Regions from separate parts of the Pseudomonas sp. 13B_2.1_Bac1 genome, predicted to be linked through region 1. Evidence: predicted binding sites of a transcription regulator. Region 1 holds the regulator's gene; each other region holds the start of a gene.
The links. Region 1 encodes FliA, which starts transcription of late flagellar genes. Its sites were predicted from a motif close to CTAAAGTTTNNNNNNNNNNNGCCGNTAA; they were not measured.
Positions count from the first base shown of each region.

Region 2: NTD80_RS01230 (flagellin) is a predicted target of FliA. The motif match lies at 6,950-6,977, and genes of this name have one in related genera.
Region 3: NTD80_RS31260 (methyl-accepting chemotaxis protein) is a predicted target of FliA. The motif match lies at 2,705-2,732, and genes of this name have one in related genera.

Region 1 is NZ_JANLOH010000114.1:47,338-57,103, reverse strand. Features, by position in the region: gene flhF (flagellar biosynthesis protein FlhF) at 1-1,202, shown strand, start outside; gene fleN (flagellar synthesis regulator FleN) at 1,309-2,142, shown strand; gene fliA (RNA polymerase sigma factor FliA) at 2,139-2,879, shown strand; gene NTD80_RS29825 (chemotaxis response regulator CheY) at 3,050-3,424, shown strand; gene NTD80_RS29820 (protein phosphatase CheZ) at 3,443-4,231, shown strand; gene NTD80_RS29815 (chemotaxis protein CheA) at 4,243-6,447, shown strand; gene NTD80_RS29810 (chemotaxis response regulator protein-glutamate methylesterase) at 6,495-7,631, shown strand; gene NTD80_RS29805 (flagellar motor protein) at 7,631-8,371, shown strand; gene motD (flagellar motor protein MotD) at 8,435-9,322, shown strand; gene NTD80_RS29795 (ParA family protein) at 9,374-9,766, shown strand, end outside.
Region 2 is NZ_JANLOH010000006.1:11,617-21,382, forward strand. Features, by position in the region: gene NTD80_RS01200 (sensor histidine kinase) at 1-911, opposite strand, end outside; gene NTD80_RS01205 (sigma-54 dependent transcriptional regulator) at 1,022-2,497, opposite strand; gene fliT (flagellar protein FliT) at 2,669-2,965, opposite strand; gene fliS (flagellar export chaperone FliS) at 3,007-3,411, opposite strand; gene fliD (flagellar filament capping protein FliD) at 3,552-4,955, opposite strand; gene NTD80_RS01225 (flagellar protein FlaG) at 5,036-5,386, opposite strand; gene NTD80_RS01230 (flagellin) at 5,461-6,870, opposite strand; gene NTD80_RS01235 (ketoacyl-ACP synthase III) at 7,135-8,064, opposite strand; gene NTD80_RS01240 (flagellar hook-associated protein 3) at 8,341-9,766, opposite strand, start outside.
Region 3 is NZ_JANLOH010000095.1:39,126-48,891, reverse strand. Features, by position in the region: gene NTD80_RS23790 (adenylate kinase) at 1-61, shown strand, start outside; gene NTD80_RS23785 (hypothetical protein) at 114-572, opposite strand; gene NTD80_RS23780 (VOC family protein) at 634-990, opposite strand; gene NTD80_RS31260 (methyl-accepting chemotaxis protein) at 1,097-2,590, opposite strand; gene NTD80_RS23770 (TonB-dependent siderophore receptor) at 2,794-4,950, opposite strand; gene NTD80_RS23765 (Lrp/AsnC family transcriptional regulator) at 5,135-5,626, opposite strand; gene NTD80_RS23760 (histone deacetylase family protein) at 5,748-6,782, shown strand; gene NTD80_RS23755 (amino acid permease) at 6,849-8,264, shown strand; gene NTD80_RS23750 (NAD(P)-dependent oxidoreductase) at 8,230-8,439, opposite strand; gene NTD80_RS23745 (hypothetical protein) at 8,418-8,612, opposite strand; gene NTD80_RS23740 (alpha/beta fold hydrolase) at 8,779-9,766, opposite strand, start outside.

The sequences.
Region 1 (9,766 bases):
AGCTGACGGCTGCCCTGGATTACACTCCCCAGGCCCTGGCCCCGCGCGTCCCGAACATGGAACTCGAAGACGAGCTGCGCAAGACGGCCTCGCGCATTGTCTCGGCCCAGGCCGAACTGAGCATGCGTGGCGACAGCGACGCCACTACCAACCGCCAGTTGTTCGCCGGCCTGCCGCTGACCGCTGCCGAGCCGCTGGTCGAGCCTACCTTCGTTGAACCCCCGCGTCCTGCAGCGCCGGCCCCGGCCGCCGCAGTCGACCAGCGCGTGTTCGACTCGATGCGCTTTGAACTCAATGGCCTGCGCGAGCTGCTGGAAGTGCAACTCGGCTCCCTCGCCTGGAACCAGCTGCAAGGCAGCAAGCCGCAACAGGCCAACCTGTGGCGTCGCCTGCAACGCATCGGCCTGTCCGGCCCGTTGTCGCGCGACCTGCTGGCCCTGACCACTGAAATCGAAGAACCTCGCCAGGCCTGGCGCATGTTGCTGGCCCACTTGGCGCGGATGATCGTCACCCCGGAAATCGAGCCGCTGGAAGAGGGCGGTGTGATCGCCATGGTCGGCCCTGCCGGCATGGGCAAGACCACCACCCTGGCCAAGCTGGCCGCCCGTTACGTGCTCAAGTACGGCGCGCAGAATATCGCGCTGGTGAGCATGGACAGCTACCGTATTGGTGCCCAGGAACAGCTCAAGACCTTGGGCCGGATCCTCAATGTGTCGGTGACCCATGTCGACCCGGGCCAATCCCTGGCCAACGCCCTCGACCCGCTGCTGCGCAAGCGCGTGGTGTTGATCGACACCGCCGGCCTGCAAGCCAGCGACCCGGCGTTGCGCATGCAGCTGGAAAGCCTGGCCGGGCGCGGCATCAAGTCGAAAAATTACCTGGTGCTTGCAACCACCAGCCAGAAACAGGTTCTTACCGCTGCGTACCATAGCTACAAACGCTGCGGCCTGGCCGGCTGCATCCTCACCAAGCTCGACGAAACCGCGAGCCTGGGCGAGGTGTTGAGCCTGGCCATCAGTCATGAGTTGCCGGTCGCCTACCTGACCGACGGCCCGCGGATTCCGGATGATCTGCATCTGCCGCGCCGTCATCAGTTGGTCAGCCGTGCAGTCAGCGTGCAAATGCAAGAAGAGCCTAGCGAGGAAGCGATGGCCGATATGTTCGCCGACCTCTATCACAGCCCGGCAAAGCGGGTGGGTTGAGGGCAGGATGAACACCGTGAAATGTACCTACATCGATGGTCTGCAAGCGATTCACGCGGCCAAGCCATGTAGCCTGCGTCTAAGCAAGACAAGGTAAAGAAATAAAATGGGCAGCATGCATCCCGTACAGGTGATCGCGGTGACCGGCGGCAAAGGTGGCGTCGGGAAAACTAACGTGTCAGTGAATTTGTCCCTGGCCCTGGCAGAGCTTGGCCGTCGCGTCATGCTGCTGGATGCTGACCTGGGGCTGGCGAACGTCGACGTTCTGCTGGGGCTGACGCCCAAACACACGCTTGCCGATGTGATCGAAGGGCGCTGCGAGCTGCGCGACGTGCTGCTGCAGGGCCCTGGCGGTATCCGCATCGTGCCGGCCGCCTCCGGCACCCAGAGCATGGTGCACCTGAGCCCGGCGCAGCATGCCGGCCTGATCCAGGCGTTCAGCGATATCGGCGACAACCTCGACGTGCTGGTGATCGACACCGCCGCCGGGATTGGCGAGTCCGTGGTCAGCTTCGTGCGCGCTGCGCAGGAAGTCCTGTTGGTGGTCTGCGATGAACCCACCTCGATCACCGACGCCTATGCCCTGATCAAACTGCTTAACCGTGACTACGGCATGAACCGCTTCCGCGTGCTGGCGAACATGGCCCAGAGTCCACAGGAAGGGCGCAATCTGTTCGCCAAGTTGACCAAGGTCACGGATCGCTTCCTCGATGTCGCCTTACAATACGTCGGCGCAGTTCCCTACGACGAGTGTGTACGCAAGGCTGTGCAAAAGCAGCGTGCAGTCTACGAAGCGTTCCCTCGTTCCAAATGCGCCTTGGCGTTCAAGGCTATTGCCCAGAAGGTCGATACCTGGCCGTTGCCTGCCAACCCTCGGGGGCATCTGGAGTTTTTCGTCGAGCGATTGGTGCATCAGACGAGCGCAGGACCGGTGCTATGACATCCAGCGGCTACAACCTTTACAAGAAATCGGCACGTGACAGCCAGGGTGAATTGATTGAGCGCTATGCGCCGCTGGTCAAGCGCATCGCTTATCACTTGCTGGCACGCCTGCCCGCCAGCGTCCAGGTCGAAGACCTGATCCAGGCGGGCATGATCGGCCTGCTCGAAGTGTCGACCAAATACGACGCGAGCAAGGGCGCGAGTTTCGAGACGTATGCGGGTATCCGCATCCGTGGCGCGATGCTCGATGAAGTGCGTAAAGGTGACTGGGCGCCGCGTTCGGTGCATCGCAATACGCGCATGGTCAGTGACGCAATTCGCGCAATTGAAGCAAAAACCGGTCGCGACGCTAAAGATCACGAAGTTGCGGCCGAACTCCAATTGAGTCTCGACGATTACTACGGGATTTTGAACGATACCTTGGGCAGCCGCCTGTTCAGTTTCGACGACCTGTTGCAGGACGGCGAACACGAAGGGCTGCACGAGGACGGCGCGAGTGCTCATCTGGAGCCGTCGCGCGACCTGGAGGATGAACGCTTCCAGGGTGCGTTGGCGGACGCGATTGCCAATTTGCCGGAGCGTGAGCGACTGGTGTTGGCGCTGTACTACGACGAAGAGCTGAACCTCAAGGAAATCGGTGAGGTCCTGGGGGTCAGCGAATCGCGGGTCAGCCAGTTGCACAGCCAGTGCGCAGCCCGCTTGCGGGGGCGTTTGGGAGAGTGGCGAGCGCGCTGACAGGCAGTGTTGGGGAGCACTGCAAACCACACCGCGAGGGTGATTGACCCTCGCGGGATCGGCCCGTGGTGCCCCCGGCAGTCCTTTTTGTGTAATGCCTGTTGATTGAAATGGCGCGTCCAGGTGCTGGGCGCGTTTAAGACTGCTTGGAGGTCGAATTGGACAAGAACATGAAAATCCTCATCGTTGATGACTTCTCAACGATGCGGCGGATCATAAAAAACCTGTTGCGTGACCTTGGGTTCACTAACACGGTCGAGGCGGATGACGGCATTACGGCGATTCCGATCCTCAACAGCGGGAGCATCGACTTTCTGGTAACGGACTGGAACATGCCGGGCATGACCGGTATCGACTTGCTGCGCCATGTGCGCGCCGACGAAAAACTGCGCAGCCTTCCCGTGCTGATGGTGACCGCCGAAGCCAAGCGTGAGCAGATCATCGAAGCCGCCCAAGCCGGGGTCAACGGTTACGTGGTCAAGCCATTCACTGCATTGGCCTTGAAAGAGAAGATCGAAAAAATCTTCGAACGCATCCACGGCTAATGCCATCGCGGGGGAGCTATGGAGCATAAAGAAACGTCACAGGGAGACTTTGAGTCGACCCTGAAAAAGCATGCTCACCAGTTGGTCGACAGCCTTGAAAAAGGCCAGTTCGGCGACGCGGTGCAGTTAATCCATGAGCTCAACCAGACCCGTGACCGCGGCCTGTATCAGGAAGTGGGCAAGCTCACACGCGAGCTGCACAGTGCGATTGTCAATTTCCAGATTGACCCGCACATGCCCCAGGCCGAAGAAATTTCGCAAATCACCGACGCGACCGAACGCCTGTCCTATGTGGTCAGGCTGACTGAAGCGGCGGCCAACCGCACCATGGACCTGGTGGAAAACGCCACGCCTCTGGTCAATGGCATGGCCACCGAAGCCCAGGCCCTGAGCCACGATTGGGGCCGCTTCATGCGCCGCGAAGTGGGGGCTGAGGAGTTTCGTGAACTGGCGCGTCGGGTCGACGGATTCTTGTCACGCAGCGAGCAGGAAAACCGCACGGTTTCCAGCAACCTCAATGACATTCTGCTGGCCCAGGATTACCAGGACCTCACCGGCCAGGTGATCAAGCGTGTGACCCAGTTGGTCACCGAAGTGGAAAGCAACCTGCTCAAACTGGTGCTCATGGCCGGCCAGGTAGACCGTTTTGCCGGCATCGAACATGACCGTGAAGCGATCCTCTCGGAAAAAGATCCACAAAAACATCTCGCCAAGGGTGAAGGTCCGCAGATTCATGCCGATAAACGTGAAGACGTTGTGTCAGGTCAGGATGACGTAGATGACCTGTTATCCAGTTTAGGCTTCTAAGGAGCACCCACATGAGCTTCGGCGCCGATGAAGAAATCCTTCAGGATTTCCTTGTAGAGGCCGGCGAAATTTTAGAGCAACTGTCCGAGCAACTGGTCGAGCTGGAAAGCCGTCCGGATGATGCGAACCTGCTCAATGCAATTTTTCGCGGTTTTCACACTGTAAAAGGGGGCGCCGGCTTCCTCCAGCTCCATGAGCTGGTGGAGTGCTGCCACATCGCCGAGAACGTGTTCGACATCCTGCGCAAGGGTGAGCGTCACGTTGACTCGGAATTGATGGACGTGATTCTCGAAGCACTGGATGCGGTCAACGGCATGTTCAGCGAAGTCCGCGAACGTGCCCCGATCACTGCGGCCACCCCGGAACTGCTCGCCGCCCTGGCGCGCCTGGCAGAACCGGCAGACACCTCGGCAGCGCCCGTGGCGCAAGCTGAGCCTGCGCCTGTGGCAGAGCCTGAAGCGGATGTGACGGACAGCGAGTTCGAGCAGTTGCTCAACTCCCTCAATGCGGTGAAAGCCGAGGCTGAAGCGCCTGCTGCAGCCGCGCCACAAGCGCCGACCAGCGAAGACATTACCGACGCAGAATTTGAATCCCTGCTCGACCAGCTGCACGGCAAAGGCCAGTTCGCGGCCGACGCCGTGGCCCCTGCCGCCGCTGCGGATGCGCCTGCCGCGTCGACCAGCACCGACATCACCGATGACGAATTCGAAGCACTGCTCGACCAACTGCATGGCAAAGGTACCTTCGCGGCCGACGCCTTGCCGGAAGTCGCCGCGACTGCCACTGCGCCGGCCGCTGCGGCAGAACCTGCGGGCGACGGTCTGATCAGCGACCACGAGTTCGAATCCCTGCTCGACGAATTGCACGGCAAGGGCAAGTTCAGCGAAGTGGCTCCGGCTGCCGCCGCGACCGCCACCCCGGTGGCGGCAAAACCGGCGCCGGCCAAGGCCGCTGCACCTGCTGCCAAACCGGCCCCGGCACCTGCCGCCGCCCCGGCTGCTGCTCGCGCGCCGGCCGCTGCCGTGGCCGAGAAGCCGGCCAGTGAAGCCGAAACCACCGTGCGGGTCGATACCGCGCGCCTGGACGACATCATGAACATGGTCGGCGAACTGGTGCTGGTGCGTAACCGCCTCGTGCGCCTGGGCCTGAGCAGTGGCGATGAAGCCATGCAAAAGGCCGTGTCGAACCTCGACGTGGTCACCGCCGACCTGCAGACCGCCGTGATGAAGACGCGGATGCAGCCGATCAAGAAAGTCTTCGGGCGCTTCCCGCGTCTGGTTCGCGACCTGGCACGCCAGCTCAAGAAAGAGATCAACCTGGAACTGGTGGGCGAAGAGACCGACCTCGACAAGAACCTGGTCGAGGCCCTGGCCGATCCGCTGGTCCACTTGGTGCGCAACGCCGTCGACCACGGCGTCGAAACCCCGGAAGAGCGCGAAGCTTCGGGCAAGTCGCGCAACGGCAAAGTGATTCTGGCGGCCGAGCAGGAGGGTGACCACATCCTGCTGTCGATCACCGATGACGGCAAGGGCATGGACCCGACCATCCTGCGCAATATCGCGGTCAAGCGCGGCGTGATGGATAAGGACGCCGCCGACCGCCTGACCGACACCGAGTGCTACAACCTGATCTTCGCCCCAGGCTTCTCGACCAAGACCGAGATTTCCGACGTGTCCGGCCGTGGCGTCGGCATGGACGTGGTGAAGACCAAGATCAGCCAGCTCAACGGCTCGATCAACATCTACTCGACCAAGGGCCAGGGTTCGAAGATCGTCATCAAGGTGCCGTTGACCCTGGCGATCATGCCGACCCTGATGGTGATGCTGGGCAACCAGGCGTTCGCCTTCCCGCTGGTCAACGTCAACGAAATTTTCCACCTCGACCTGTCGCGCACCAACGTGGTGGACGGCCAGGAAGTGGTGATCGTGCGCGACAAGGCGTTGCCACTGTTCTACCTCAAGCGCTGGCTGGTGGCATCGGCCAAGCATGAAGAGCAGCGCGAAGGCCATGTGGTGATTCTCTCCGTGGGCACCCAGCGTATCGGCTTCGTGGTCGATCAACTGGTGGGCCAGGAAGAAGTGGTCATCAAGCCTTTGGGCAAAATGCTGCAGGGAACCCCGGGCATGTCGGGTGCGACCATCACCGGTGACGGTCGGATCGCGCTGATTCTGGATGTTCCGAGCATGCTCAAGCGTTACGCCGCTCGGCGTATTTGATTCTGGTGGGGCAGGGCGGTTTGCCCGCCCCGTCTAACGGAGTGTTTATGGTAGTCAAGGTCCTGGTGGTGGACGATTCGGGTTTCTTCCGCCGCCGCGTCTCGGAAATTCTTTCCGCCGATCCAACGATTCAAGTGATCGGCACGGCCACCAACGGCAAAGAGGCGATCGATCAGGCTATCGCGTTGAAGCCCGACGTGATCACCATGGACTACGAGATGCCGATGATGGATGGCATCACGGCTGTCCGTCACATCATGCAGCGCTGCCCGACCCCGGTGTTGATGTTCTCCTCGCTCACCCACGAAGGCGCCCGGGTCACCCTGGATGCGCTGGATGCCGGTGCGGTGGACTTCCTGCCGAAGAATTTCGAAGACATCTCGCGCAACCCCGAGAAGGTCAAGCAACTGCTGTGCGAGAAAGTCCACAGCATTTCCCGCAGTAACCGTCGCAGCCTGTTCAGCACGCCTGCACCTGCACCTGCACCTGCACCGGTTGCGGCGCCGGCCCCGGCCCCTGCGTTTGGTCGACCTGCGCCTGCGCCCGCCCCGGTGGCTCGGCCTGCCGTGGCCCCGGCCCGCGCTCCGGCGCCCAGCGCCCATTCGCCCGCGCCCAAGCGCAAGGCCTACAAGCTGGTCGCCATCGGTACCTCCACCGGCGGCCCGGTGGCCTTGCAGCGCGTGTTGACGCAATTGCCGGCCAACTTCCCGGCGCCGATCGTGTTGATCCAGCACATGCCGGCGGCCTTCACCAAGGCCTTCGCCGAACGCCTGGACAAGCTCTGCCGCATCAGCGTCAAGGAAGCCGAGGATGGCGACATCCTGCGTCCAGGCCTGGCGCTGCTGGCGCCGGGTGGCAAGCAGATGATGGTCGACGGGCGTGGTGCGATCAAAATCCTGCCGGGCGACGAGCGCCTCAACTACAAGCCGTGCGTGGACATCACCTTCGGTTCGGCGGCCAAGTCCTACGGCGACAAAGTTCTGGCGGTGGTGCTCACCGGCATGGGCGCCGATGGCCGTGAAGGCGCACGCCTGCTCAAGCAGGGCGGCAGCGCGATCTGGGCCCAGGACGAAGCCAGCTGCGTGATCTATGGCATGCCCATGGCGATCGTCAAGGCTGACCTGGCCGACGCCGTCTACAGCCTGGACGAGATCGGCAAGCATCTGGTGGAGGCCTGCCTCTGATGGATGTATTGAGCCTGATCGGCATCATCATGGCGTTTGTCGCGATCATCGGCGGCAACTACCTCGAAGGCGGCCACCTCGGCGCCCTGGCCAACGGCCCGGCGGCCTTGATCGTGATCGGCGGCACGGTCGGCGCGGCCCTGTTGCAGTCGCCCTTGAGTTCGTTCAAGCGCGCCATGCAGATCCTGGTGTGGATTATTTTCCCGCCACGCGTGGACCTGCCCGGCGGCATCGACCGCGTGGTCAACTGGAGCCTCACCGCCCGCAAGGAAGGCCTGCTCGGCCTGGAAGGCGTGGCCGATGCCGAGCCCGACAGCTACGCGCGCAAAGGCCTGCAATTGCTGGTGGACGGCGCCGAGCCGGAAGCGATTCGCAGCATCCTGGAAGTGGATTTCTACACCCAGGAAAGCCGCGACATCAACGCGGCCAAAGTCTTTGAAAGCATGGGCGGCTACGCGCCGACCATCGGCATCATCGGTGCGGTGATGGGCCTGATCCACGTGATGGGCAACCTGGCCGACCCGTCGCAACTGGGCAGCGGCATTGCCGTGGCGTTCGTGGCCACCATCTACGGTGTCGCGAGTGCCAACCTGGTGCTGCTGCCGGTGGCCAGCAAGCTCAAGTCCATCGCCATGCGCCAGTCGCGTTACCGCGAGATGTTGCTCGAAGGCATCCTGTCGATTGCCGAGGGTGAGAACCCGCGGTCGATCGAATTGAAGCTCCAGGGCTTCATGGATTGATGAACATGGCTATCGACTTGTGGCGAGCGGTCACATGATTTACGTAAAGAGAGGTGTCAGCCTGTGAGCCGTCGCCGTCGCGAGCCTGAAGAGCACGTCAACCACGAACGCTGGCTGGTGTCCTACGCGGACTTCATCACCTTGCTGTTCGCGTTTTTCGTGGTGATGTACTCCATCTCGTCGATCAACGAAGGCAAGTACAAAGTCATTTCCCAGGCGCTGATCGGGGTATTCAACGACGCCGACCGCGCCCTCAAGCCGATCCCCATTGGCGAGGAACGGCCCAAGACCGTGACCCCGGCCAAGCCGCTGGTCAATGACAGCGATGAAACCGCCGCCGGCGTGGGTGGCACCAGTGACCCGCTGAAAAGCATTGCCGACGACATCAGCGCCGCGTTCGGCGACCTGATCAGTTCCAATCAGATGACCGTGCGCGGCAATGAGTTGTGGGTGGAGATCGAACTCAACTCCAGCCTGCTGTTCGCCAGCGCCGATGCAATGCCCAGCGACCAGGCGTTCACCATCATCGACAAGGTGGCGGCGATCCTCAGGCCGTTCGAAAACCCGATCCATGTGGAAGGCTTTACCGACAATTTCCCGATCAGCACCGCGCAGTACCCGACCAACTGGGAGCTGTCGTCGGCGCGGGCCGCGAGCATCGTGCGCATGCTCGCGATGCAGGGCGTAAACCCCGGGCGCCTGGCCTCGGTGGGCTATGGCGAGTTCCAGCCGGTGGCCAACAACGCCACGGTGGAAGGCCGCGCGCGCAACCGCCGGGTGGTACTGGTGGTCTCGCGCAACCTGGATGTGCGCCGCAGCCTGACCGGTACCGGCACTGCCAATGCAACACCGGACGCGGCCTTGAAGCGGGCTGGCACACAAACTGCACCGGCCCCTGCAAAGCCGCCGGTGCGTCAGAGTGCCGTCAATTCTCCGTCGCCGGCTCAATAACCTTATGCAATGTCTCGGTCGCGCCTGTGCCTGCCGGGAGGAACCATCCGAATGAGAGTCTGGGCAGTTGCCAATCAAAAAGGTGGAGTCGGCAAGACCACCACCTCCATCGCCTTAGCCGGTTTGCTGGCCGAGGCGGGCAAGCGTGTGGTCGTAGTGGACCTGGACCCGCATGGCTCCATGACCAGTTATTTCGGCTACGACCCGGATGCGCTGGAGCACAGCTGCTACGACCTGTTCCTGCACAAGGGCAGCGTGCCGGCCGACCTGCCCGGGCAACTGCTGCTGCCCACCAGCAACGAGAGTATTTCCCTGTTGCCGTCGAGCACCGCGCTGGCCACCCTCGAGCGCCAGTCGCCGGGGCAGAGCGGCCTGGGCCTGGTGATCGCCAAGACCCTGGCGCAACTGTGGCAGGACTTCGACTACGCGATCATCGACAGCCCG
Region 2 (9,766 bases), on a different contig from region 1:
ATCAGGTTGAGCAGCGAGCCGACCAGGGTGTCGCGGTTGCACAGCAGCTCACCGAGATGACTGTCGCACTGCCAGCGCACCTGGACGTCTTGAATATGCGTCGCGGCTGCAGCCTGCAGGGCCTGCATCAGCGCGGCCGGAGTGATGCGGTCAGTCAGCGGCAATTCGCCACGGGCAAACACCAGCATGTCGCGCACCTGGTGCTCCAACTCGTGCAAGCGCTCCTTGAGGCGCCCGGCAAATCGCTGGTGGGTGGCAGCGGGCAATTGCTCATCAGTCAAATGACTGGCGTAGATCAACGCCGCCGACAGGGGCGTGCGGATCTGATGCGCCAAAGAAGCGACCATCCGCCCCAGCGACGACAAACGCTCGTGGCGCGCCAGCTGGTCTTGCAGGTGACGGGTTTCAGTCAGGTCGTTGAGCAGCACCAGCTGGCCCGGCTCCGCATCCAGGGAACGGGTAGCGATGGATAAGCGGCGCCCGTCCTTCAGGGAGATTTCGTGGCCGTCGTCTTCGCGCGGCGCAAAGCAGCGCGTGATGACATGGCGCCACAGCTCACCTTCCAGGGGCAGGCCGAGCATGTCGCAGGCCGCCGGGTTGGCTTCGCGCACTCGGCCCTGATCGTCAATCACGATCACGCCGCCCGGCAACAGCGACAGCAGGTTTTGCAGACGGTTGGCCAGGCGCTCTTTCTCGGCCAGCTCTTCCATGCGCTGGGCACTGACCACCGCCAGCTCGCCTTTAAGCTCGGAGACCCGGGCTTCCAGCAGGCTGTAGGAGTCAGTCAATTGGCTCGACATCTGGTTGAACAGCGAAAAGGCCTGCTCCAGGCCATTGCGGCTGAGTTCTTCTACAGACGGGGCAGGCCCCTGCAGGACAGGGACCGAAGATAGTTGGGCGGCGTGGGGCATCATGCTCTCTCGCTTGGCTGACCGTCAGTTAAACGGAACGTTGCGAGGGCTGTAGCAATAGTTGTGCCGAAAAAAAACCGCTGAAATTTCAGCGGTTTGGAAAACAGGCGTCAATCATCCGCCTGTTCATCACCTTCTTTGCGGCTCATGCCGTACTTGCGCATCTTCTCAACCAGGGTGGTTCGGCGGATGCGCAGGCGCTCGGCAGCCCGCGCGACGATGCCATTGGCGTCATCCAACGCCTGCTGGATCAGCCCCTGTTCGAGGTTGCCGAGGTAGTCCTTGAGATCAAGGCCTTCGGGCGGCAGCATGGCGGTAGAGCCGAAGTCCGGGGTGTGGCCGTTGATGGCGACCCGCTCTTCCATATCACTGCGCAGGCTGTCGACCAGTTGCTCGTCTTCATCGTCGACGTAGCGGAATTTCTTCGGCAACTCGACCACGCCGATCACGCCGTAGGGGTGCATGATCGCCATGCGCTCCACCAGGTTGGCCAGCTCGCGAACGTTACCCGGCCAGCCGTGGCGGCACAGGGACATGATCGCCGCCGAGTTGAAACGGATCGAGCCGCGCTTTTCGTGCTCCATGCGCGAGATCAGTTCGTTCATCAGCAGCGGGATGTCTTCCACGCGTTCGCGCAGCGGGGCCATCTCGATCGGGAATACGTTGAGGCGGTAGTACAGGTCTTCGCGGAAGCTGCCCACCTCGATCATGCTCTCGAGGTTCTTGTGGGTGGCCGCGATGATGCGCACGTCGACGCTTTGGGTCTTGTTGCTGCCCACACGTTCGAAGGTGCGTTCCTGCAGCACGCGCAGCAGCTTGACCTGCATCGGCAGCGGCATGTCGCCGATTTCGTCGAGGAACAGCGTGCCGCCGTTGGCCAGTTCGAAACGCCCGGCACGGCTGGTGATCGCCCCGGTAAAGGCGCCCTTCTCATGGCCGAACAATTCGCTTTCCAGCAGCTCGGCCGGAATCGCCCCGCAGTTGACCGGCACAAAAGGCCCGTCGCGGCGCTTGGAGTGATAGTGCAGGTTGCGTGCGACCACTTCCTTGCCGGTGCCCGACTCGCCGAGGATCAGCACGCTGGCGTCGGTGTCAGCCACTTGCTGCATCATCTGGCGCACGTGCTGGATCGCACGACTGGTGCCGACGAGGCTGCGGAACAGGTTGGGTTCGCGGTGGCGACCGCGCTCGCGTGCCTGGTCATACATCTCGCGATAGACCTGGGCACGGTGCAGGGAGTCGAGCAATTTGCTGTAGCTGGGCGGCATTTCCAGGGTGGACAGCACGCGGCGGCGCTGGTCTTCAGGCAGGTCGATAGAAGAAATATCGCCCATCAGCAACACCGGAAGGAACTCATCCCAGGTTGACAGTGTCTTTAACAAGCCCAAAACAGCGCCAGGAGCGTTCACCGTCCCGATCAGCACACAAATGACTTCACGGCTCGATGACAATGAGCTGACCGCCTGCTGCCAATCATGGCTGCCGCAGGGCAAATTTTCTTCGCCAAGAAAATTCAAAATCACCGCTAAATCGCGGCGGCGGACGCTATCGTCATCAATCAGCAGAATTTTGGTTTCACGCCACATGCAATAGCAACTTCCCTAGTAAAACGCTCTGCCCCAAGAGTGAGGGCAATCGAGACGCCTGTAAGACTTCATGCCTTACTAGACGTCTGAAATCTGAAAACAGCACTAGTTAAGTCAAAAATGCTGGCACAGTCAAATATATGACGCGCCGTTCGGATTAACTGAGCTCATTCAGCCGAACAGATGGTAAACCTTTGACGCATTTTTCGCTTGGTTGATCTGCGACATCTCTTCGAAAATCGCCTGCCGCTCGCCCGTCGTCACCTCAAGCAATTGCTGGTAAACCGCGAGCAGGCTCTCAAGCTTCTCACGCAACGCATCCTCGTCGACCGGCGCCTCACTGAGCACCTGCTCGATCACGTCGCGACACCCCATGTCGAGCTCGCCAATCGCGTCCCAATTACGGTCCGCCAGCGCGCCCATCAGCGCCTCACGGGTTTCATCAATGCGTTGCAGTGCTTGGCTCATCACATAGTCCTCAAGGCCCTCAGGCCCTTCTCTGCTGCGCCTTACTCGGTTACAGCCTGTGGCGCGGCGATGGCATCCCAGCCTTCTTTCACGGTAATCAACAAACGCGCCACTTCGTCGATCATGTCGGCGTCGTTATGCAGGTTCGCCTCCATCAGGCGGTTGGTCATGTACGCATACAGACTTTCCAACTGCTGGACGTGAGCCGGGTTATTACTCTTTTCTGCATCCAGGCCATCACGCAGCCCGATCACGATATCGATAGCCTTGCCAAGCATCAGGCCCTTCTGCGCGATGTCACCACGCGCCAGCGCACCTTTGGCCTGGGCCATGCGGTCCAGCCCGCCTTCCATCAGCATCTGCACCAGGCGATGAGGGCTGGCTTCGGAGATCTGAGCATGGGAATTGACCTTCTGGTATTGGCGAAGGGCTCTCATGGGATTCATGTTTCTACCTCGTGACAGGCGACAGCGAAAAGGGTTTCAGTAACCAATATGTCGACGGGTTCGCAAAAAGCTTTAGCGCCAGTCGTCTCTCGATAAAAAAAGGCCAGGCAGGTTGCCTGGCCTTTTTTTATTCGCAGCGATCAACTATTGGTCTTTGGGTTGTTCAGCGCATTGAGCGTGGTCATCACACTGGTGCTTTGCTGGCGCAACTGGGCAACCAGGGTGTCCATGGCGTTGTACTTGTCCGAAAGGCTCTTGGTCAGCACGTCCATGCGCTCGTCCAGGGAGGACTGTTGCTTGGTCAGGTCCTTGAGCGTGTCGGACAACGAGGTGGAGCGCGTTGCCAGGATGCCGGTGGTGGACTTGGCGTAGTCGTCGGTGGCGCTTTTCATGCGCGCCAGCATGCCGCTTGGGCCGGTGAACATGCTGTTGATATCGGCGGCGTTGGTTTTTACCGCGGCGTCCCACTTTTTGTCGTCGATGCTCAGCAGGCTGGTGCTCGAGTTGGTGACGACACCGAATTGAGCCAGGGACTTGAACTGACCAGTGCCCGACAGCGCGTTGAACTCATTACGGATGGCCGCCTGGAGCGAGCGCATGGTGGAGTCGCCCGTCAGGGTCGCCCCCGTGGTGCTGCCATCGAGGTTGGTGGTGACCTTGGTTTCGGCGTTCATGGCGGTGATCAGGGCGTTGTAGGTGTCGACGAAACCCTTGACCCCAGACTTGAGCGCGGCGTTGTTGGTGCTGACGGTGATGAGGGTCGCGTTTCGATCAGGGTTTTCACTGTCATCCCCCGGAGTCTTGAGCGCCGAAACCGATACCAACTTGATATTCACGCCACTCAACGCGCCTTCGATGTTGTTGGTTTTGGAAACCGAAGCAACGCCGTCAATGCTGTACAACGCATCCTTGGGTTCATCAACAACAGTCGAGCCGACATCCAGGCCCGAATTACCCGACAGCTTCAGGTCCGAACCGGTGCCCATGGTGGTCGAGGTCAGGATCAACCGCGAGCCGTTGGAGTCGGTCTGGATGTTCGCACTGAGCCCCGAGGTGCCGAACTGGGTGTTGATCGAGTCACGCACCTGCTGCAACGTCGCGCCAACAGGAATACTGACGTCGTAGTTCTTGCCGGACTGGCTGATAGTCAATGTCGTCGGCTTGTCAGTGGTATTCACCACCGTCGAGGTACCGCCCTTGAAATTCTGGGTCGACAGCTTCGAGGCCTGGGCAAGCTGACTGACAATCAACCGAAAGCTGCCGTTGGAGGCCGTGTTGCTCGCCGTCATTGTCGCAACTTTTTCATCCGAGGATGAACCGGTCAAACCCGTGAAGCCGGAGCTCGCGGCCATAGTGTCCAGCGCACCACGAAACGCATCCAGCGCTGCCTGAATCTTGCCGATCGAAGACAGCGTGGTGGTCGCCTTCTGGGACGCGGTATTGATCTGCGTCTGCTTGGGCACCTTTTCGGCATTGACCAAGGATGTCACGATCGCTTGCGTATCGATGTTCGAACCGATACCACTTACCGTTGAACCCGCCATCATCTATCTCCTGTTCGGTGGCTGCCGTTATCTTGACTTATTACGCCTCAAGACAACTCAGCAACAAGTTTCATGCCAGCTCAAGCCTTGTCGTCAAACAACACGTGGCTTGCGCTGGAGAGGCTCTGTGCCAGTTTCAATGCCGTTTCCGACGGAATCTGGCGAATCACTTCACCATTGTCGGTATTGATGACCTTGACCACCACACGGTGAGTCGTGTCATCAATGGAAAAATCCAGGCTGCGCTGGGCAGCTTGTACGAATTCGCGAATATCGGTTACCGCTTTTTCCAGGTCCGCACGCTCAGGCTGTTTGCCGATGGCGGGGACTTCCTGGACTTGGGTGGTGCTTTTGTCGGCTGCCACTTGAACAGGCGCGCTCTGAGGTGCAACCGGCGGATAAGACTGGTTCAGCTTTACACTCATGTCCATGTCCAATCTCCTCTAAACCGAAAAAACGGAAGGGCACGTAGACGCGCCCTTCCGTTAGTTACCAAGCGCTGGGATTACTGAAGCAGCTTCAGTACAGCGGATGGCAGCTGGTTAGCCTGCGACAGGATCGCGGTAGAAGCCGATTGCAGGGTTTGTTGCTTGGTCAGTTCGGCGGTTTCAGCAGCGAAGTCGACATCCTGAACGGTGGAACGCGCAGCAGTGGAGTTTTTCTGAATGTTCTGCAGGTTGTCTACAGTGGTGGTCAAGCGGTTCTGGGTAGCACCCAAGCCCGAACGCACGCCGTCGATGGTACCGATCGCTTTGTCAATTACAGCAAGTGCGTTTTGAGCGTTGTCGGAACTAGTAACGCTAGTTTGGGCAATGCTGGTTTTTTCGGATGCAGTATTAGTACCGAAGATATCGGCAACACCAGTGCCTGTACCAGTCAACGAGTAGCTGCTGGCCGAGTCAAGACTGACCGCACCGGTAGCGACCAAGGTGCTAGTAACTGCAACACCAGTGCCAAATTTGCCCGTACCATCTTTAGTCGCTACCAGAACGGAACCAGCATCAGTTGCCGCGGTGAAAGCCAGGTTTTCACCCGAGTCTGATTTAACAGTCAACTCATCTTTGGTCTGGTCGTAGCTAACGCTAATGCCCAGCTTGGCAGCATTTGACTTCAATTGATCAGCCAAGTTGGCATTACTGGTAACACCTACGAATTGAACGTCCTGACCACCGACAGTAAGGGTGAACGATGCCGGTGCCGCTTTGGCAGCTGCTGCATCGACGGTGAATTTCGCTTCGGTGCTGGCAGTAGCGCTCAAACCACCGATCAAACCATTCAGGCCTTTGGCGATATCTTTTGCCGAGGCGCCTTGTTTGATGTCTACGCCTTCCGACTGACCATTACCAGTAACGGTAATTTTGGTGTCGGCCTGCACGTTAATCGCCCCCGACTTGATCTGCTGCGAGCCGATGTTATTCGCCGCGACGTTGTCCAAGCTCAGGTTAATGGTTTCGTTAGCATTGGCGCCAACCTGAATTGCTTTGGTACCGTACGAACCGTCCAGCAGCTTCTGGCCACCGAAGGTAGTGGTCTGCGAGATACGGGTCAGTTCCGAAGTCAGAGCCTGGTATTCGTCATTGTTCGACTTACGGTCGTCAGCACTGAGGGAGCCAGTAGCGGAGGACAGAGCCAGGGTACGCATTTTCTGCAGGATGTCGGTCGAAGCCTGCATTGCGCCTTCAGCAGTCTGAGCGATGGAAATACCATCGTTGGCGTTTTTGACAGCTTGGCCCAGGCCGTTAATCTGGCTGGTCAGGCGATTGGAGATCTGCAGGCCGGCAGCGTCGTCTTTAGCGCTGTTGATACGCAGGCCGGAAGACAGGCGCTGCATGGAAGTGGCCAGGGCGCCGCCAGCTTTGTTCAGGTTGCCCTGAGTAGTGATCGAAGCAATGTTGGTGTTTACTGTTAAAGCCATGACGAAATCCTCGTTGGATGGATACTGCGGCTTCCGGCCCTGGCAACCGCCGGGTGTGGCCTGAGAACCTACGTAATAGTTATCGTCGTGGTAGCCGGTTGCTTGAGGATTTTTTTGATTTTTTTTACTGGCGCCGTGCCACCCCTTGCAATTCAAGGGTTTACGCCTGCGCAAAACCCAACAAACATTGGCTTTTCTGGCGCCAAATAAAAAACGCCGATGATCTTTCGATCATCGGCGTTTTTGTTTGTCGCTATTAAAGCGTCACGGGCGATAGAGAATCGCCGAACCCCACGACAGGCCAACCCCGAAACCGCTGATGGCCACGCGCTTCCAGGTGGCGTCCATCACGTGCTTTTCCAACAGCAGCGGAATGCTCGACGACACGGTGTTGCCGGTCTCGACCATGTCCTTGATGAACTTGTCCACCGGCGCATCTTCGAAACGACGCGCCACGGCGTCGACAATCGCCGCACTGCCCTGGTGAATACAGAATGCATCGATGTCATCGGCCTTGAGCTGCGACTCATCGAGCAGCTCGTGCAAATGCGCCGGCACCTTGAGCAAGGCGAAGTTGAATACCTGGCGACCATTCATGAAGAACACGCCATCGCTGACCTTCAGGTGCGGCGCGCCGGAACCGTCGGTGCCGAACTTGGACTTGCCGAGCAACCACGGCGCGTCTTCGCCCATCCAGGTAGCGGTGGCGGCATCACCGAACAGCATGGTGGTGTTGCGGTCTTCCGGGTCGACGATCTTCGAATACGGGTCGGCGGTGATCAGCAGGCCGTTTTTCAGGCCGGCGGCTTCCATGAAGCCCTTCATCGCGTAGATGCCGTAGACATAGCCGGAGCAGCCCAGGGAGATATCAAAGGCGGCGACGTGAGTCGGCAGGCCCAGTTTGTCCTGGACGATGGCGGCAGTGTGGGGCAGGCCCTCTTCGTCGCCGTTCTGGGTGACGACGATCAGCGCGTCGATGGACTCGCGCTTCAAATCCGGGTTGTTGGCAAACAAAGCGTTGACCGCCTCGACACACAGGTCAGAGGTTTCCTGCGCCGCTTCCTTGCGCGGCAGGAAGGCCGAGCCGATCTTGCCAATGATGAACTCTTCATCCTTGGCGAATTTGGCACCCTGGGCGTAGTTATCGATCCCGTCTGCCGGCACGTAACTGGCGATGCTTTTTATGCCAATCATTGTGGCTTCCCAATACTAAATAGCTGGAGAACACCCCCGGACCACGCCTGGGGTGCTGACAATAAAGGGGATAACCCCATAAAAAATCTCGCTGAAAGCCGCCCCGCACGGACCCTGTGACGACTTATCCTTTTCACACGATACAGTGAAGATGCGCTTTATGACTCACAGGTCACTCAATTTTGTGTGCTTTATGCAAAACCTTCAAACAATTAAATCCCAGAAACGACAACGGCCCAGCCTGTTTCCAGGCTGGGCCGCTTGACATGCCAGCGCTTACATCTTGTTGAACAGGCTCAACTGCGAGACTTTCACAAACGCCAGTTGCGAGGCTTCCAGCATGGTTTGCTGCAAGGTCAGGTTGATCGCCGCCTCGCCCATGTCGACGTTGGCCAGCGCACTCATGGTGCTGGTATTGGCCAGGCCGACGCTGGTGTTTTCGCTGGCCTGCACCGTCAGCGCGTTCTGCCGCGCGCCGATGGAACCGCGCACGTTGTCGACCTGGTCGGACGAACTGGTGAGGTTGGCGACCGCCGCGTTCAAGGCGTCCTGGAGCTTGACCCGCGCGCCCGGGATACCGTCTGCCGGCTGTTGCAGGGCCTGGCGCAGTTGGCTCAGGGTGTCGAGGGCGTTCTGGGTTTTCTGGGTGCTGTTGCCGATCGAGAACTGATCGCCCACATTCGGCGTGCCGCTCACCTCGAAAGTGACCCCCGCCGCGGTGATCGTGTTCGGAGCCGGCGGAGTGCCGGCGTTGATCACGCCCTCGCCAATCGACTTGCTGTTGGCGGTGTACGGCTGGGCATAGACTTTATAAGCCGTCGCGTCGGTGTCATCGAACTTGATCAACACGCCGCTGTTCGGAAAGGTGCTGGCGTAGCCGGCCGCGCTGCTGACCTGGCCATTGGTCAATTGCGCCGACGAGGTGTTGCTCGGGGTCCGCGAGGTGTTGAAGGCGTCCGGCTTGGCGCTCAGGCTGAATTCGCGCCCGGCGACCAGCGCATCGGCGTCAGGCCCGGTGGCGGTATCGGTGAGGTCGACGGTGATATCGAACTTCACCCCGCGGATGTTGATGCTGGCACTGCCTTCCTTGGTGGAATCGAACGTGCCATTACCTGGCAGCTGCGAGGTAATGTTGTTGTTGTCCTTGTCCGTCACCACGTACTGGGTGCTGCTGGTAAAGGTCACCTTGTACGGCTGGCCATCGGCGAACTGCTTGGTGTAGTCGATGCCCGAACCCACCAGGCCCGCCGAAATCGCGACCTTGTGATCATCCACCAGCGGCGGCGAAATCGCCGGCGGCACTGGCGCAGTGGCAGGTGCGAGGTAATTGGACTGGGTGCGACTGGTGTTGACCGCCCCTTCGAGGATGGTCTTGCCGGTGTCGCCGGTGCGCACGTTGAGCGTCTCGGAGACTTGCAGGCTCAGCTCGTTTTCGTCGCCCTGATAGCTATAAGTGCCATCGTTGTTGCGCGAGTACGGCGGAGTATCGGTCTTGGAGCCGGAGAACAGGTAGTTGCCCGCCGAATCCTTGCTGTTGAGCAAGCCCAGCAGTTGATCCTCAAGCGCGCCCACCTCGACCGCAATCGACTTGCGGTCGGCATCACTGGTCACGCCACCGGCGCGCAGTGCCAGCTGGCTACCGGCCTGGATCGTGTTACTGATCGCAGTCAGGACGCTTTCTTCGTTGGTCAGCGTATTTTGA
Region 3 (9,766 bases), on a different contig from region 1:
CGCCGACAGCCTGGTGGCGCAAGTCATTGAGGCGTTGTCGCTGCGCCTGGCCCCGGATTAACGCACGATTGAGTTTCCAGCGGCAGCCACCTCAGCCGTGCGGGCCTGGAGCCTTAGTGCATGCCCTTGCTCACCACTTCCCCCGTCGCCGAATCCTCCAGCCAGATCTTCAGCCGATTCAGTCCAATGTACTGCGAGCGCGCGATGATCTTCTGCCCGGGTTTTCCCTCGAATTCCAAGTCCGCAAACATGAAGTACCGCGGCAGCCGGTACTCCAGTTGAATTGTGTAGCTGCCCGGCACCAGCACGGCGCGTTGCGGTGAGTCATTTTTGTAGTAGTAGGTCGAGAACGGAATATTGCCGACCTTTTTATCGTTGACCCGGATGATGTTCAGGTCCGGCTGCAGGTCCAGGAAGCTGCGGTTGGGCCTTCCCGCGTAGGTGTCGGTTTCGACGATGGTGTAGCGAGCCTCATCGCGCGGTTCACTGGAGTCCACATTCGAGTAGGCCGGCATTTCGGCGCAGCCTTGAAGGCACAAGAGGGTCAAAAACGGCAGGGCAATTTTGCGCATGAAAAAACCTGAATCCATGTCAGAAAGTACAATCGATGATCGATGAAGGGACGCGGCAGGCTTACTCGTGTGCCGTCCATACGGCCAGTTCATAGCCGTCGAGGTCGGTGAAGTGGAACCTGCTGCCGCCGGGGAAGGCGAAGGTCTGGCGGGTGATGACCGCGCCGAAGGTGTGCAGCCGCTGTTGTGTCTCAGCGAGGTTATCCGCATACAGGATGATCAAGGGACCACCCGGTCGAACCGGTACGCCGGTGGTGAAGCCACCCGTGAGGCGGCCGTCGGTGAACTCGGTATAGGTGGGGCCGTAGTCGACGAATGTCCAGCCGAATGCGCCACCGTAAAAGGCTTTGCTGCGTGCAATGTCGCCGACGTTGAACTCGATATTGTCGATTTGTCGGTCTTTACCGCGAACGCTCATGGTCGCCTCCCTGGCAGATGTTTAGGGCGGCGAGTGTAACCTATCCGCTGATGCCTGGACCCTATCGATCACGCGGGCAACGCTAGGGTTCATGAGCGCTCGGGCCTCAAGCGTGAAATTTGCGCCCCAGCGCATCCAGCCGCACCGCAATCGGTGGCAACTGCTCGCTGCTGCGCGCCAGGGTTTCCACGTCATTGGCGGTGCTCTGCGCAATGCTCTGCACGGCCTGCAATCGCCCGACAATCTCCAGGTTCGCCGAGGTCTGCTCGCGGGTGGTGCTGACGATGTGGCCGTTGAGCTGGTCGATCTGCGCGATGTCGAGGCCGACCGCCTGCAGCATTTGCACGGCGACCTGGCTGTCTTGTACGCAGCGTTCCACACCCTGACGGCTGTCGTGCATGGCCTCGACGGCTTCGCGGCTGCCTTGCTGCAGGCTTTCGATGATGGTTTTGATCTCTTGGGTGGAGACGGCGGTGCGTTGCGCCAGGCTGCGGACTTCGTCGGCGACCACGGCAAAACCACGGCCTTGCTCGCCCGCGCGGGCTGCCTCGATGGCGGCGTTGAGGGCGAGGAGGTTGGTCTGGTTGGCGATGCTGTTGATCACCTCCAGCACCGTGCCGATCTGCTCGGCTTGCACCGCCAGGCCTTCCACGGTCTGGTTGGCACCGCTGAGGCGCGAGGCCAGTTGGGTGATTTCCTGCTGGGCGCGGCCGACGCTTTCCTGGCCGCGAATGATCTGTTGGCTGGCCTTGCCGGCGTGTTCCACCGCGTGCTCGACGTGCACCGCGATGTGGCCCATGGCGTCTTCCATGCGTTGCATCGAGCCGGTCATCTGGCTGATTTCGGCCAGTTGGTGCCGCGCGCCTGTTTCCAGGGTGCCGCTGGTACTGGCGAGGGCCTGGCCGAGTTGGCCGAGGCCGTGGGAGTCGCGGGCGACGCCGTCGATCAGATGGGTGATCTGCTGCAGGAAGTGGTCGAAACGCTGGGTGAGGGACACGTGCACCTTGCCTTCGCCCTGGGCGGTTGCCACGGTGAATTGGGAGGTGACGGCGAGCATTTTCTCGAGCATTTCCTGGCTTTCGACAGCTTCGGCCTGGCTGTGCACGGCCAGGTAGAGCAGGGCGATGGTTTCCATCACCACATAGAAAGCGTGGACGAACACCATGCCCCAGCCGCCGTGATGCTCCATCACGAACACCGGGAAACCCTGATGCTGCAACGCATGGAAGACCACGTGGTGCACGGCGATGGTCAGCGCCGCGATCAGGATCGGCAGCCAATCGCGGTAAAACGTCAGCACTGCCAACAGCGCGAAGATGCCGAAGTGGGATTCGATCACGCCCTGCGCCTGGTTGATGTGCAGCGCGGCCATCACCATCAGTCCGGCCCCGAGCGCGCAACGCATGACGCGGCGGCCGCCAACGGCGCGATACAGCGCAGTGAGCACCACGCTGGTGCCGCCGCCCACGATCACCGCCTGCAGCAGGGTGTCGTGCCAGAACGCCAGGCCCAGCGAGAACAGGAACATCAGCCAGATCAACGCCAGCATGATGCGGTCGGCCTTGCGGTAGTGCTCCAGGAAACGCGTGCGGACGGGCATTCACTCTTACTCCATGTGGACTGGCCAGGAACAAAGCATGCGGCGTGCCACGTGGGCCCGCAGTTCGAGCAAAGCAGGTATCAGGAATTTTGCAGGATCAGGGATGCCAAGAGTTTATCGGCATCCCTGCGGGGGACTTTAAGCGCGGCGAACAGCGTGACCCACAAGGCCTATTGGGGCACGCCGTGGGCGTCCAGCCTGGATCAGAAGCTGTACTTGGCCGTCATCATCATGTTGCGCGGGGTGCCGTAGGCGTCGCCGCCGTAGCTCACCGAGTTGGCGATGGACGAATAGTAGCGGCGGTCGAAGATGTTGTTGGCGTTGAGCTGCAGGTCCAGGTGCTCGTTGACCTTATAGCCGGCCATCAGGTCGGTGACCGCGTAGGCGCCCTGTTTGAGGCGGTAGTTGCCACCGTCATTGAGCGGGACGTCGTTGTACATGCGGCTCTGCCAGGAAATGTTACCGCCGATCCGGAGTTTTTCCAGCGGGCCCTGGAAGTTGTAGCGGGTGGTCAGTTTGAACAGCTGCTCCGGGGTGTCGGTGTCGAACTGCTTGTTCACCTTCTGCGGGTTGGCGTCATCCTTTATGGTGTGGGTCCGCGCGTAGGTGTAGCCCCCGCCGACCTGCCAGTTCTCGGTCAGGGCGCCTTGCAACTCGACGTCGATACCCTGGCTGCGAATCTCGCCCGAGGCTTCGTAGCACGTGGCCTGTGGGCAGGTTTGCGGGAAGATCTGGACGGCGCGGTTTTCCTGGTCGACGTTGAACAGCGCGAGGCTCGCATTCAGCGCACCGCCGAGGTATTCGCCCTTGATGCCGACTTCATAGTTCTTGCCGACGATCGGCTTGACCGGCGTGCCCGCGGTGTCCTTTTCGCTCTGCGGCGTGAAGATGTCGCTGTAGCTGACATAGACCGAGTGATGGTCGTCCAGTTCGTAGATCAAGCCGGCGTAGCGGGTCAGGTTGCGGGTCACATGGTAGTCGCCGTCGCCATCACGGTTGTTGTAGTCGTACCAGTCCAGGCGCGCGCCGAGGATCAGCTTCAGCGGGTCGGCCAGGCTCAGGCGGGTGGTCACGTAGACGCCGTCCTGGGTGGTGACTTCGTGGTCGTTGTTGGTGTGCACAAAGTCCGGCTTGCCGGCTGTAAGAGGCCAGTTGGTGTCGTACGGGCTGTAGTTGTGGGTGGTCAGGTCGTAGACCCGCTTGCTGGCCCCCACCACCAGTTCGTGGGTGCGCCCGAAGGCCTGGAAGGGCCCGCTGGCAAAGGCGTCGACGCCGGCCTGGTCCTCATCGAAGGCGGCCTGGTAGACCGTCCGGGCCGGTGTGTTGTTAACCCAGCGCGACTGGTAGGAACCGGAGAACAATGCGTTCTGCTGGGCGTAATTGGCGTTGACCTGCAGGTTCCAGTCATTGGCCAGGCGCTGGCGCAGTTCGGCGAAGACCGTGTTGATTTCCTGGTCCTTGTTTTCCCAGTCGGTGCCGGGGTTGTAGGAGCGCGGCAGGTTCAGGTGGTGGCCGTCCTGGCCGATCATCGAGGAACCCCAGAAGTAGTTGGTCTTGTCCTTCTGGTTGGAGAAACCCAGGGTCAGGGTAGTGTCTTCGCTGAGGTCGGCTTCGGTGACGGCATAGAACAGGCCGTGATCTTCCTCGACCTTGTCGATGAAGCTGTTGGCGTCGCGGTAGGAGGTGACGACCCGGCCACGCAGGGTGCCGCTGTCATTCAGTGGGCTGGAGGCGTCAAGTTCGCCACGGTAGTCGTCCCAACTGCCGGCGGCACCGGTGAGGGTGACTTTCTGCTCATCCAGCGGGCGCTTGCGGATCAGGTTGATGGCGGCCGAAGGGTTGCCTGCGCCGGTCACCAGGCCGGTGGCACCGCGCACGACCTCGACGCGATCGAACATCGCCAGGTTCGGCTGGGCACCCACGCTAACGCCGTTGTAGCCACTCGGGATGCCGTCGTACATCAGGTTGTCGATGTCGAAACCGCGTGAGGTGTAGGACTGCCGGCCAGGGCCGCTGGAGTAATTGAGGAACAACCCGGGCGTGGCGTTGACCACGTCGTTGATGCTGGTCATGGCCTGGTCGTCCATGCGCTGGCGGGTGATAACGGTGACGGCCTGTGGCGTTTCACGCATCGTCAATGGCAGCTTGGTCGCGGTTTTCATCGCGCCGGTGGTGTAGGACTGCGTGCCTTCAGTGGTTTCGCCGAGCTGGCTGTCACCGGAGATTTGCGTGGCACCCAGCTCGAGCGTGGCCGCTGGCGCTTCGGTGTCGGCAAAGACCGCTTGGGAGCTGGCCAGGCAGACCGCCAGGGCCATCAGGTTGAATGAAAAACCGTTACCGCCGTGTTGTTGCACAGACATGAAGCTGACTCTCCCCAAGCGCCCTCCATGGCGAATAATAAAGATGATGATAATTATTCGCATCAGTGTGCCAGAAGGTTCTGTCGCAAAAAAGCCATTGGGGAGAATTAGTTAACGAATTTTTCACATCTGCAGCGGATGGCATTTGGCTATGCGCTGCAGGAATCACCCCTGTACCGGGGTGTCAATCGCGTCGCGCAATCGCCACTCGGCTGGTTGCCTTGACTTCCCTCAGCGCCAGGCTCGATTGGATCGACGCAATCCCCAATTGCCGGCGCAAAACGCTTTCGACGAACTCGCTGTAGCTGTCGAGATCCTCGGCCAGCACCTGCAACAGGTAATCGGCGTCGCCGGTGATCTTGTGGCACGACAGCACTTGTGGCAGGTCTCTGACCACCGCCTCGAAGGCGTCCGGCGCATGGTCGGTATGGATCGCGAAGCGCACATGCACAAACGCCAGGATGTCGAGCCCGAGCATCTTGCGGTCGAGGTTGGCCTGGTAGTCCTTGATCACGCCTTCCTCTTCCAGGCGTTTGCGGCGCCGCCAGCAGGGCGTGAGGCTCAGCGACAGGCGCTCACTCAGTTGCGCGTTGGAAATGCTCGCGTCCTCCTGCAAGAGGGCGAGGATGGCGAGATCAGTGTCGTCGAGAGCGACCTGTTTGGTTTTATTTTTCATGATGGGCAGCCGAATAGGTAAAAATTCCCGATAAACCTAACAGCGGCGCAAGTAAAAGCAAAGAAAGCCCGGCTCTGCCAGAACAAAATAGAGCCTGTCTTTTACTGGCGGATACCGACAAATGCTGACTGTTTTTAGTGATGACCACCGTTTGCACCATGGCACCGAACTCAAGGACGGCGTGCTCAAGCCCTCATTCGAACAACCCAGTCGCGCCGACACCGTGCGTGACCGCGTCCGGCATGTCGGGCTGGGCGATATCATCGTGCCGCGCCATTTTGATCGGGCCTGTTACGTCAACGCGCACAGCGAACGCTATGTGGCGTTCCTTGAACATGCCTGGGCCGAATGGACCGCCATCGGCCGCAGCCACGACGCACTGCCGCTGGTATGGCCGGTGCGTGACCTGGCCAATCAACAGGTGCCGGAATTCATTGATGGCAAGCTCGGCTTCTTTGCCATGGACGCCGGCTCACCGATTACCCGTACCACCTGGAACGCGGTGAAAACCAGCGCTGACATCGCACTCACCGGCCTGGCCCTGATCGATGAAGGCCATCACAGCGCCTTCGCCTTGTGCCGTCCGCCGGGACACCACGCCGCCCGCGAGTACATGGGCGGTTATTGCTACCTCAACAACGCCGCGATTGCCGCGCAACAGGCCATCACCCAGGGCGCCCAGCGCGTGGCGGTGCTGGATGTGGACTTCCACCACGGCAACGGCACGCAGAACATTTTCTACTCGCGGCCGGACGTGCTGTTCATCTCGCTGCACGGTGACCCGGCCGTCTCCTACCCGTACTTTTCCGGCGCCAGCAGTGAGCGCGGAGCCGGCGCGGGGGAGGGCTTCAACCTGAACTACCCATTGCCGAAAAACACCACGTGGGCCGACTACCGGGTCGCGTTGCTCGACGCCTGCCGCCAACTGCGCGCCTTCGCCCCCGAGGTGCTGGTGATCTCCCTCGGCGTCGACACATTCAAGGACGACCCGATCAGCCACTTCCTGCTCGACAGCCAGGACTTCGTCGGCATGGGCGAGATCATCGCCAGCGTGGGCGTGCCGACGCTGTTCGTGATGGAGGGTGGCTACATGGTCGATGAGATCGGCATCAACGCCGTCAACGTGCTGCACGGGTTCGAAAGCGCGACCGCCTGATTCCAACAACCCTCGCTGCTCGACTTTTTTCTGCCAAAACTCAAAAACATAACAAGAGGTTTTGTGATGAAAACAACCACGCCCGGGCTGGATGAAAAGCCTGCGTTGCAACGCACCCTGAACAACCGCCATATCCAGCTGATGGCGATGGGCGGTGCGATCGGCACCGGCCTGTTCATGGGCTCCGGCAAGATCATCGCGCTGTCCGGCACCTCGATCATCCTGATCTACATGATCATCGGGCTGTTCGTGTATTTCGTGATGCGCGCCATGGGTGAGCTGCTGCTGTCGAACCTCAACTTCAAGAGCTTCGCCGACTTTGCCGGCGCGTACCTGGGCCCGCGTGCGGCGTTCTTCCTGGGCTGGTCGTACTGGCTGAGCTGGAGCGTGGCGGTGGTCGGGGATGCGGTGGTGGTCGGCGGATTTTTCCAGTACTGGTTCCCGGACGTGCCCGCCTGGATGCCGGCCGTGGGCATGCTGCTGACGCTGTTCGCGCTGAACGTGCTGACGGTCAAGCTGTTTGGCGAAGTGGAGTTCTGGTTCGCGATCATCAAGATCATCGCCGTGGTCACGCTGATCAGCGTCAGCGTGGTGATGATTGCCAGTGCGTTTGTCTCGCCCACCGGTGTGACAGCCTCCCTGGGCCACTTGCTGGATCGACAGGCAGCGTTCCCGAATGGGCTGTTCGGCTTTTTCGCCGGTTTCCAGATGGCAATCTTTTCCTTTGCCGGCACCGAGTTGATCGGCACCGCAGCCGCCGAAACCCGTGCGCCGGAGAAGACCTTGCCGAAGGCGATCAACTCGATTCCGTTGCGCATCATCCTGTTCTACGTGCTGGCTTTGGCGTGCATCATTGCGGTGACGTCCTGGCAGCAGGTATCGCCGAGCAAAAGCCCGTTTGTCGAACTGTTCCTGGTGGCCGGTTTTCCCGCGGCCGCAGGCATCGTGAATTTCGTGGTGCTGACCTCGGCGGCGTCGTCGGCCAACAGCGGGGTGTTTTCCGCCAGTCGCATGCTCTTCGGCCTGGCCGACCTGGGCGATGCACCGGGCATCTTTCGGCGACTGTCGACGCACAGCGTGCCGTTTATCAGCCTGGCGTTCAGCACCGTGTTGATGCTGCTCGGCCTGGTGCTGCTGTTTGTGGTGCCGGAGGTGATGACGGCTTTCACGATTGTGTCGACGGTGTCGGCTATCCTGGTGATTTTTACCTGGTCGACTATCCTCGCGTCCTACATCGCTTACCGCAAAAAGCGCCCGGACCTGCATGCCAAATCCACTTACAAGATGCCCGGTGGTGTGCCGATGGCATGGTTTTCCCTGGGGTTCCTGGGGTTCGTGCTTTGCCTGTTGGCGCTGCGCCCGGACACGCGCCTGGCGCTGTGCGTGATGCCCGCGTGGTTTATCTGGCTGGGGATTGCCTATCAACTGTCGCGTTTTCGTCAGCGCTTCAAGGCACAGGTGAACCGGACTGCGGCGCTATGAGCTTGCCGCGTGCGGTGTTGATCAAGTAAGCGCGGCGCTTGAAGTGCTTGAGCGACTCGGCGTTGATCATGTGCTCGGTTTCCGGGTGCAGCGGACCGTTCAGGGGCACCATATCGCAGGTCTTGGCCAGGCTTTCCAAGGTTTCGTGATCGGTCAGCTTGAGCTCTTTTTCCACGGCGTCCGGCAGGCGGTGACGGTGCCCACATGCATGCCTTCCACGTCGTAGGAACGACCACGCACTCGGTGATGTTCCAGCCACCCTTGAGCACCCACTGGGGTTGATGGCAGGTAGTTGAGCACCAGCGCCAGTACGCTCATCACCAGATGCTCGGCGACGCTGTTGCTCAAGGTATTTGCGCAGGCCCACTTCGCCGCAAGTACTGCCAGGCAACGTGCCGGGCCGAAAGTCTATGGCCTATGGCGTCGGCACGGTCTGGCCGTTGGGGGCGCGTTACAGGTGCGGTAGGTCATCACCCTTCGCGATGTCGTAAAGGCGATAGCGAAAGGTTGCGCCTCACAGGTGGTCCGCATCGATCACCGCCCTGGCAAATGCCTCAGGGGCTTCCTGCGGCAGATTGTGGCCGATCCCACCCTTGACCAGGCGGAACTCATACTTGCCGGTAAAGCGCTTGGCGTAGTCTTCGGGCGCCGGGTGCGGGGCGCCGTTGGCGTCGCCTTCGAGGGTGATGGTCGGCACGCCTATGGCGGGGGCCTGGGCGAGTTGCTGCTCCAGCCCGGCGTATTGGGTTTCGCCCTGCACCAGGCCCAGGCGCCAGCGGTAGTTGAACACGGTGATGGCGACGTGATCGGGGTTGTCCAGGCCTTTGGCGCTGCGTGCGAACGTGGCGTCGTCAAACGCCCATTTCGGCGAGGCCAGTTGCCAGATCAGCTTGGCGAAATCGTGAGTGTTTTTCTGGTAACCGGCGGCGCCGCGCTCGGTGGCGAAGTAGAACTGGTACCACCACTGCAACTCGGCCTTGGGCGGCAGCGGGGTCTGGCCGGCGGCCTGGTTGCCGATCAGGTAGCCGCTCACCGACACCAGCGCCTTGACCCGCTCTGGCCACAAGGCCGAGACGATATCCGCCGAGCGCGCGCCCCAGTCATAGCCACCGAGCACGGCTTGCTGGATGTGCAGGGCGTCCATGAAGTCGATCACATCACGGGCCAAGGCCGCCGGTTCGCCGTTGCGCAGGGTCGTGTCCGCGAGGAAGCGTGTGCCGCCATAACCTCGCGCATAAGGGATCAACACCCGATAGCCCTTGGCGGCGAGCAGCGGGGCAACCTGTGCGTAGCTGTCGATATCGTAGGGCCAGCCGTGCAGCAGGATCACCGCCGGGCCAGTGGCCGGGCCGACTTCAGCGTAGGCCACCTCCAGTTGCCCGGCCTTGATGTGCTTGAGCGCACCCAAGCCTGCCTGAGGGCTCGCAACCGGGGCGCGCGCGAGCGGCTCGGGCATTTCGGCCTGCGCCAGGCCACTGGCACCGAAGGACACCAGGGCCAGG